3 regions of the Halopseudomonas salegens genome follow, and region 2 is predicted to be linked to each of the others. Evidence: predicted binding sites of a transcription regulator. Region 2 holds the regulator's gene; each other region holds the start of a gene.

Region 1 (3,222 bases), 1.3 Mb from region 2:
GAACCGCACCCTGAATAGCCGCACCTACGGCTACCGCTTCATCCGGGTTCACATCTTTACGTGGCTCTTTACCGAAGAATTCGGTAACGGCCTTCTGCACCATCGGCATACGGGTCTGACCGCCGACCAGAATCACTTCGCTCAGCTCGCTCATGTCGATACCGGCGTCTTTCATCGCTACCTTGCACGGCTCGAGACTGCGGGTGATCAGATCTTCAACCAGCGACTCCAGCTTGGAACGCGTCACTTTGACCGCCAGGTGCTTGGGACCAGAAGCATCAGCCGTGATGTACGGCAGGTTGACTTCGGTCTGCTGGCTGGAAGACAACTCGATCTTGGCTTTCTCTGCGGCTTCTTTCAGACGCTGCAGGGCCAGCGGATCATTGTGCAGATCCACACCGCTGTCTTTCTTGAATTCGTCAGCCAGGTAATCGATCAACCGGATGTCGAAATCTTCACCACCGAGGAAAGTATCACCGTTGGTCGCCAACACTTCGAACTGGTGCTCGCCATCCACTTCGGCAATTTCGATCACGGATACGTCGAAAGTACCGCCACCCAGGTCATAGACCACAATGGTGGAATCGCCACGCGCCTTGTCCATGCCGTAGGCCAGTGCAGCAGCCGTTGGCTCGTTGATGATGCGCTTGACTTCCAGGCCGGCGATACGGCCAGCATCCTTGGTCGCCTGACGCTGGCTGTCATTGAAGTAGGCCGGCACGGTAATCACCGCTTCGGTAACCGGCTCGCCGAGGTAGTCTTCGGCGGTTTTCTTCATTTTCTTCAGCACTTCGGCAGACACCTGCGGTGGTGCCATTTTCTCGCCCTTGGCTTCTACCCAGGCATCGCCATTATCCGCCTTGACGATTTTGTAAGGCACCAGCTTGATGTCTTTCTGCACGACTTCTTCGTCAAACCGACGGCCGATCAGGCGCTTCACCGCGAACAAGGTATTGTGCGGGTTGGTGACCGACTGGCGCTTCGCAGACTGGCCGACCAGGGTCTCACCGTCGTTACTGTAGGCGACGATGGACGGCGTGGTGCGCGCACCTTCCGCGTTTTCAATGACTTTCGCCGTGCCGTTTTCCATAATGGCAACACAGGAGTTGGTAGTCCCCAGGTCGATACCGATAATCTTGCCCATAATCTTCACTCTCCAAATCACTTGGCCGCGGAATCCCGGCGGCAGGGTTTAACTGTCATGCCCCGTTAATGGGGCCGCTGCGGCTGATTTCAAGCCTGCTCATCAATTGTCGGCGTTTCCGGCTTGGCGCTGGCCGCCTTGCTTACCACCACCATGGCCGGACGCAGCAAGCGTCCGCTCAGGGTGTACCCTTTCTGGAACACCTTGAGCACGGTATTGGGTTCAACCTTGTCACTTTCTTCCATGGCCATCGCCTGATGCAGATCAGGATTGAAGGGCTCACCCTCAGGGTTGACGACGGCCAGGTTGAAGCGAGCCAGCGTGTCGGCAAACATCTTCAGGGTCAGCTCGATGCCTTCTCGCATCGGCTTGATCGCCGGATCGTTCGGGTCAGACAATTCCAGCCCGCGTTCCAGGCTATCGAGCACCGGCAACAGGTCATGGGCGAATTTTTCCAGTGCAAACTTGTGCGCTTTCTCGACATCCTGTTCTGCCCGGCGGCGAGCATTCTGCACATCAGCCGCAGCACGCATTACCTGATCCTGCGCCTCGGCCAGCTGTTCTTCCAGGCTCTCGACGCGAGCCTCAAGATCATTCTCTGACGCCGCATCCTCCTGCTCGATCGGCTCGGCTGCCTGCTGATCCTGCTTCTGTTCATCCGCCATACTGATCTCCTGTAATGCTTGGGCGACAAGCCCGTTTGAGCGTTGACTGATGACCTATATGGGGACATGCAACCCAGGCTTCAAGGGTTAACGCCAGGGGATTTTCCAGCGCTTGCCAGACATGGAAAAAGTACTGTATAAATAACCAGACCGGATTTCGAAGGAGAGAGCCCATGCTGGTGCACCTTGCGGTGAACAATTACGCCATTGTCGACCACCTGGAACTGGACTTTCAGCAGGGCATGACCGTGGTCTCGGGAGAAACCGGCGCGGGCAAATCCATCATGCTCGACGCCCTGGCGCTCACCCTGGGCGACCGCGCCGACAGCGGTGCCGTGCGTCCCGGCAGCGACAAGGCCGACATCCTCGCCACCTTTGACATCAGCAACATCAGCGAAGCCCGGAGCTGGTTGCAGGAGCGCGACCTGGACAGCGATGATCAGGTCATCCTGCGTCGGGTGATTACCGCTGAGGGTCGCTCCCGCGGCTACATCAATGGCAGCCCCTGCCCGCAACAGGATTTGCGCAGCCTCGGCGAGATGCTGATTGATATTCACAGCCAGCACGAACATCAGTCACTGTTGAAAACAGACTCCCACCGCCGCCTGCTCGATGACTATGCCGGCCACGGCGATCTGGCGCGCCAGGTGCAGCTGGCAGCCCAACGCTGCCGGCAGACCGAGCAGGCCTTGCAGCAGGCCAGCCAGAGCAACGAGGAGCAGAGCGCGCGTCAGCAGCTGCTCAGCTACCAGCTGGAAGAGCTCGACAATCTCGGCCTGCAGGAAGGCGAATTGACCCAACTGGAACTGGAGCAGCGTGAACTGGCGAATGCCGAACAGATTCTGCATAACTGCCAGCAGATCACCAGCCTGTGCAGCGAAAGCGACAGTGGCAGCGTACTGCAATCACTGAATGCCAGCCTGAGCCGGCTCGATGGCATCAGCGAACACAGCCGCCACCTGCAGGAAGCTCAGAACCTGCTGGCCAGCGCGCAGATACAGGTCGAAGAAGCCATGGGCGAGCTGAACCGCTACCTGGATCATTTCGAAGCCGACCCCGCTCGCCAGCAGGACGTGGAAGAACGCCTGAGTGCCCTTTATGAACTGGCCCGCAAACACCGTATCCAGCCCGAGCAACTGGGCGAGCTGCAACAGCAACTGAGCGACGAACTGGAACGGTTTCAGCAACAGGATGCCGATACCGAACGCCTGCAGGAAGAGCTTCAGGCCTACCGCGAACACTATCGGCAACTGGCTGACAAACTGAGTGCCGCGCGCAGCAAAGCAGCCAGCAAGCTGGCCAAGGCGGTCAGCAGCAATATCCAGCAACTGGGCATGCCGGGCGGGCGGGTCGAACTGCAACTGACAGCCCTGGATGCCGAGCGCTATCCGCCGCAAGGCCTGGAAAGCGTCG
Region 2 (3,222 bases):
GAGGCACTGCTGACGGATTCGCGCCTGGCGGATTTTCCCGGGCCTGAATTGGGTGAGTTGCTGGAATTGGCGCAGCGCCAGGATGACTGGTTGGCGCCGCTATTGATGGCCTGGAAAAGCTTGCTGGCCCCTCCTGTCGCAGGCAGCCAACCAGAGGCGCCGGAGCTGATTGTCCGGGTGGGCGGTCAGCCGGCTGCCTGGTCAATCGAGCGTGCGGAGGCTGCGTTGCAGGGCATCAAGGTTTTATGTGCACGACAGCGGGAGCTGATGCAGGAGTGGTAAGCGTCTGCGTCGTAGCGGCGGCTGTGTTACAATGCGGTTGAACTGCTCGGAGACCACGCAATGCCTTCACCCTTTCTCGAAATAGTCGAACTGTCCGACGGCCGTGTTGCCCTGCGTCGCTCTGATGACGATGGCGAGCCCTTGCTGGTTATCGAGTTTTCGGTCGATGCACAGGATTATCTGCAGGGACAGTACATTGAGGTGGCCAAGGCGATGATCAGTGCCGGCATGCAAATGGCCGGGCAGGTCATGGAAGATGATGATCAGTTGCCGGAAGACCGCGTTCTGCACTGAGTGCATGCCTGATTGACGCCGGCCGACTGCCGGCGTAGTGGTCAGGCTTTCATCGCCCGTTTCAGGGCATACGAATATTCAGACTTTTACACTGGCCTTGTCGGGCAGCCTTTTCCAGTTGAGCGCTTACGGCTGCATCAGTCGAAAGCCAGCTGATCACGGTATGGCTGCAACCCAGGCTGAGCAGTTCCTGGCATAGCTGATTCCCCTGCATGCGGCCGTTGCTGCGCACAATCAGAATGCGTTGCGGATCCAGTCCGGTAGCTCGCAGCCACGCATGGCTAACCAGCTGTGGCGGGTTGAGCAGGGTCAACCAGCGATCACCGGGGGTGTTGGCCAGATCGCGCAGGACCGGTGCCAGCCACTGCAAGCATTGTTGCGGCTGTCCGCTCAGCGCCATTTCGCTATAACCGCTATCACTTGTGTTGTGAGCTGATGGCAGGTTGGGTACGGGTCTGGTTTCACGTCGGGCAGGAAAACCCGAGGCCATCAGGGCATTATGAAACAGGTCGGCCTGAGTCAGGCTCTGCTGTGGGGCGCGATACTGCATGATTCTCTCCTCAGCGGCGAATTACACCAACACTCAATCCTTCGATGGCTAATTCTTCTTCGCCCAGATCGACTTCGATCGGGCTGAATTCAGGGTTTTCAGCAATCAGGGATACTTTGCGGCCTTTTTTCTGAAAGCGCTTGACGGTGACTTCATCACCGATACGGGCGACCACGATCTGGCCATTGCGTGCTTCGGTCGTGCGATGAACGGCCAGCAGGTCGCCGTCCAGAATGCCCACGTCTTTCATGCTCATGCCTTTGACGCGCAGTAGATAATCAGCGCGCGGCGAGAAGAAGGCGGGATCAATCCGGCAATGATCTTCAATGTTTTCCATCGCCAGAATCGGTGCACCGGCGGCAACCTGGCCAACCACGGGAAGCTGATTCTCGTCACTCACTTCGCCGTTATCAGGCAGGCGGATGCCGCGAGAGGCGCCAGGAATCATTTCAATGGCACCTTTACGTGCCAGGGCACGCAAGTGGTCTTCTGCAGCGTTGGGCGAGCGGAAGCCGAGCTCGCGGGCAATATCGACGCGGGTAGGTGGATAGCCATTGGTTTCCATGTATTCGCGGATAAAGGCGAGTATCTGCTGTTGCCGTGCCGTCAGTTTTTGCATTGCTGTGCTTCCCTGTTTTTATATACAGTAGCTGTGATTATATACAGTTGTTGTGTGGGCGCAAGTAGCTGTGTTGACTTTGTTCCATACAAGGCATGGGTATTCACCCGAGTGATGAACCTGGTCCAGGCGCCTGGGCTGCTTGCTCGCGCGTTCAGGTTTCTATAACGTCAGTCATCAGGCTTGACACTATTGCGTTTGAAACGTATGTTTCAAACATCTGTTTATCCAGTGGAGTCTGGCATGGCCCAGTCGGAAACCGTTGAACGCATCCTTGATGCTGCTGAACAACTCTTTGCTGAAAAAGGCTTTGCAGAAACGTCCTTGCGCCTTATTACCAGCAAGGCCGGGGTTAACCTGGCGGCAGTCAACTACCATTTCGGCTCCAAGAAAGCGCTGATCCAGGCAGTTTTTGTGCGTTTTCTGAATCCTTTTGTCAGCAGCCTTGAGCAAGAGCTCAATCGTCGCGGACAGTCACACGAGGAGGCGCCGGGGCTTGAAGAGCTACTCGACATGCTGGTGCGTCAGGCTCTGCTGGTGAAACCCCGTAGCGGGAATGACCTGTCGACTTTCATGCGTCTGCTCGGATTGGCCTTCAGTCAGAGTCAGGGTCACTTGCGCAAATACCTGGGTGAAGTCTACGGTGGGGTGTTCCAGCGCTACATGGGATTGGTGCATCAGGCGGCGCCCGATTTGCCGGCCCAGGAGTTATTCTGGCGTGTTCACTTCATGCTCGGCAGTGCGGCCTTCACCATGTCCAGCATGAAAGCCTTGCGGGCGATTGCCGAGGCTGAGCTGGGCTCGCATACCGGAATTGATCAGGTATTGCAGATGATGGTGCCTTTTCTGGCTGCAGGTATGCGTGCGGACAGTGCGGCCAAACGTGCCGATGCAGCAGACGCTGTCATGGAGTTGACCGAAGCCTGAAGTGCTTTGCTTCTCGCCAATAACTGTTTCGAGTCTTACCTGAACCTTGCTGATCCGTTATCGTGTGCACTTTCAAACGGAGAGTGCCATGGCCCTGGAACTGATCCATATCTCTTTGTCCGAACAGACCCTGCGTGGTTTTAGTGCTGGCCGGGAATCCTGTCTTTTTCCTGTGTCGACGGCGCTCAATGGTGCCGGGGAAATGGATGGCAGTGGCTGTACACCACGCGGCCAGCACCGCGTTCGTGCCCGTATCGGTGACGGTGAGCCGTTGGGTGCGGTTTTTGTCGGTCGCCGGCCTACCGGTGAAGTCTGGAGTCCCGAGCTGGCTGCATGCCATCCACAGCGTGACTGGATACTGACCCGGATTCTGTGGTTGTGCGGAGAGCAGCCCGGTTTCAACCGGGGTGGCGACTGTGACAGTCAACGCCGTTTCATTTATCTGCATGGTACCCCGGATGATCAGCCCATGGGCGTTGCTCTTTCCCATGGTTGCATTCGGCTGCGCAACACCGACATGCTTGAGCTCTTTGCGCAGACACCGGTCGGT
Region 3 (3,222 bases), 280 kb from region 2:
GCTGGACTGACTTCACATTCGCCATGGCAAGCCCGAACGGCAGCAGAAACTCCCAACCTTCACGCGCCGAGGCGGGAATGTTCCGGTAGTAGCTGGCCAGCGCTTCCTGGCCTGCAGCAATGTATTGGGGGATCAGGGTTTCGTAAGGCGACATATCATCACAGGGGCTGGTGATCTTCAGCCGGTATTCACCATTTCCGTTGCGGTAAGCCTGTGCCCAGGAACCAAAATAGAGGTCTCGTTGCAACGTCTGGCTGAACACGAAGGTGATGGTGTCTTCCAGGTCGGGGCTGTCATCGCCAAAGCGGAAAAGTCCTGCAATATCATCGTAGTAGCCAAGCCCGATATCGATGCTGGTACGCTTTGTGTCTGTCTGGTTGATCGGCAAGATTCTCTCCTTGTAATAGTTGCCCTGCTGGCAAGTCCACGTCTGAGCAAAAGCCGCCAGGATGCTATGTTCCCGGCAGGCGTTGAAAGACAAAAAACCATAGTAGTCCAAGTCTTCAGGCTCGGCCTTACAGATCTGCAGAAAATCTGACCGACAATGATCGCTTCTGCCAGGCGATCAACGGGATCGCCTGATTGATGGGGATGAATCTGGCGGTGGAGGCTGGCATAGTCAGGGTTGGTCCGATCCAGGTTTCAAAAGAGGAATGCGCATGTCGCACTATGACCCCCTGATTGACGTTGCTGCGGCGCGTCTGGGCAATGCCCTGCAGCGTGCTGGCTGGAAGGCCACAACCGCGGAATCCTGCACCGGTGGAGGTATTGCCGAGGCCATTACCCGGATCAGCGGGAGTTCGGGCTGGTTTGAAACCGGTTTCATTACCTATGCCAATACCAGCAAGGAGCGCTGGCTGGGTGTCAGCGCTGACACCCTGCAGGAGCATGGCGCTGTCAGCGAACCAGTGGTGCGCGCCATGGCCAGCGGTGTGCGGGAGGCGGCCGGAGCGCAGATAGCGGTGGCGGTAAGCGGGATCGCCGGGCCGGATGGCGGTAGTACGGACAAGCCGGTCGGCACTGTCTGGTTTGCCTGGGCCGGGCCGGACGGGCAGGTGATCAGTGAATGTCGGCGTCTGCAGGGCGACCGGCGCGCGGTGCGGGCACAAACGGTTTTGCGAGCGCTGGAGGGATTGCTGGCGCAGACGCGCGAGTGGGGTGTGTAATGTTTTTTGCTGCTGTATTCGCGACCATCGCTAGCCCTGAAGCGGCATTGCCAGTACCCGGTTGCACGCCATACCGGGAACAACGAGATCGGGGGTAGGCGCAGCCGATTTTCTGTGGAATAATACTGACCATATATACAGTAGTCTTGTCGAAACACGTCAACCCCAAGAGGATGCACACATGGACGAGAACAAGAAAAAGGCCCTTGCCGCTGCGCTGGGTCAGATCGAACGGCAGTTTGGTAAAGGTGCGGTTATGCGCATGGGCGATCAGGAACGCCAGGCCATTCCTGCTATTTCGACCGGTTCTCTTGGTCTGGATATCGCGCTGGGGATTGGCGGGCTGCCGAAAGGCCGTATCGTCGAGATTTACGGGCCGGAATCGTCGGGCAAGACCACGCTGACCCTGTCAGTGATTGCCCAGGCCCAGAAGGCTGGCGCAACTTGCGCCTTCGTTGATGCCGAGCACGCGCTGGATCCGGAATATGCCGGCAAGCTGGGCGTTGAGGTCGATGACCTGTTGGTGTCGCAGCCGGACACCGGCGAGCAGGCGCTGGAAATCACTGACATGCTGGTGCGCTCCAATGCGGTAGACGTGATCATTGTCGACTCGGTTGCCGCCCTGGTGCCGAAAGCAGAGATTGAAGGTGAGATGGGGGACCATCACGTCGGCGTGCAGGCACGTCTCATGTCGCAGGCACTGCGCAAGATTACCGGTAATATCAAGAACGCCAACTGTCTGGTGATCTTCATCAACCAGATCCGCATGAAGATTGGCGTCATGTTCGGCAACCCGGAAACCACCACCGGTGGTAACGCGCTGAAATTCTACTCTTCGGTACGTCTGGATATTCGCCGCACCGGCGCAGTGAAAGATGGCGATGAAGTGGTTGGCAGTGAAACCCGGGTCAAGGTGGTAAAGAACAAGGTAGCGCCGCCTTTCCGTCAGGCCGAATTCCAGATTCTGTATGGCAAGGGTATTTACCACAATGCCGAGATCATCGACCTGGGTGTGCAGATCGGTCTGGTCGAGAAGTCCGGTGCCTGGTACAGCTACCAGGGCAACAAGATTGGTCAGGGCAAGGCCAATGCGGCCAAGTTTCTGGAAGAGAATCCTGCGGTCGCCAGCGAAATTGAAGTGGCCGTTCGTGACCACTTCATGCCCAAGCCAGAAGCGATCGGCAATCCGGAAGAGCGCGCCAAAGCCAAGGCTGATGCCAAGTCCGGTGCTGACGCCTGAACAGTTGTGTGAACTGAGTGTTTCGCCGCAGCCAACTGGAAACGCCTCAGGCCATTCGCCGCTCGGCAATGGACCTGTTGGCGCGGCGCGAGCACAGCTATACCGAACTGCTGCGCAAACTGACACTGCGCGGAGCCACGGCTGACGCAGCGGAAATCGAACTGGACAAGCTGCAAGACGAAGGTTTGCTCAGTGATGCCCGTTTCTGTGAGGCGTATGTCTATGCGCGCAGCCAGCGCGGTATGGGGCCTTTGCGCTTGCGAGAGGAATTGCGCCAGAAAGGTGTGGCCAGCAGCCTGATTGAACAGGTACTGGATGAGCCGCATTGGGACTGGCCAGCAAAAGCGGCGCAGGCTTTCGCCAAACGCTTTCCGGACGGTGTGGCCGCAGAGCGGAAAGAGAAAGCCAGGCAGCAACGCTTTATGCAGTACCGTGGCTTTACCTGGCAAGACCTGACTGTCGATGATCACGACTAGCGCCATTACCCGCAGCCCAGCCATCGAAACCTGTCAGTGCCGGCCTCGATGGCAACCGGCAACAGGATTCCCTGCCTGGGTCATGCGCGGTGCGGGCCAGCCGCGCTGGACTCTACAGCGAGTTGACCACCTGTCCTGAATGCTTCTCCAGTTCGCTGTTGGCCTGTTTCATCTGCTCAATACTGGAGGCATGTATGGTGACAACGGATTTTCCGTCGCGCAGCGCTGCCTGGGCCTTCATCAGATAGGGCATGTGGTCAGGCCGCAATGACACCAGACCGGCCAGCAGCATCCCGATGACCGCACCAAATACGATAAACAGGGCTGCTGCAGTGAGCGC

The links. Region 2 encodes LexA, which represses DNA repair genes until DNA is damaged. Its sites were predicted from a motif close to CTGTNTNNNNANACAG; they were not measured.
Region 1: the regulator LexA is predicted to act here: its motif matches at 1,943-1,958, upstream of recN (DNA repair protein RecN).
Region 3: the regulator LexA is predicted to act here: its motif matches at 1,292-1,307, upstream of recA (recombinase RecA).

Annotation. Positions count from the first base shown of each region.
Region 1 is NZ_LT629787.1:3,738,743-3,741,964, reverse strand. It holds gene dnaK (molecular chaperone DnaK) at 1-1,144, opposite strand, end outside; gene grpE (nucleotide exchange factor GrpE) at 1,234-1,860, opposite strand; gene recN (DNA repair protein RecN) at 1,983-3,222, shown strand, end outside.
Region 2 is NZ_LT629787.1:1,225,197-1,228,418, forward strand. It holds gene BLU07_RS05440 (DUF6586 family protein) at 1-282, shown strand, start outside; gene BLU07_RS05445 (hypothetical protein) at 343-576, shown strand; gene BLU07_RS05450 (SulA-like leucine-rich domain-containing protein) at 638-1,126, opposite strand; gene lexA (transcriptional repressor LexA) at 1,137-1,745, opposite strand; gene BLU07_RS05460 (TetR/AcrR family transcriptional regulator) at 1,989-2,672, shown strand; gene BLU07_RS05465 (L,D-transpeptidase) at 2,761-3,222, shown strand, end outside.
Region 3 is NZ_LT629787.1:947,605-950,826, forward strand. It holds gene BLU07_RS04275 (alkaline phosphatase family protein) at 1-388, opposite strand, end outside; gene BLU07_RS04280 (CinA family protein) at 660-1,166, shown strand; gene recA (recombinase RecA) at 1,348-2,406, shown strand; gene BLU07_RS04290 (regulatory protein RecX) at 2,424-2,882, shown strand; gene BLU07_RS04295 (6TM ABC transporter family protein) at 2,995-3,222, opposite strand, start outside.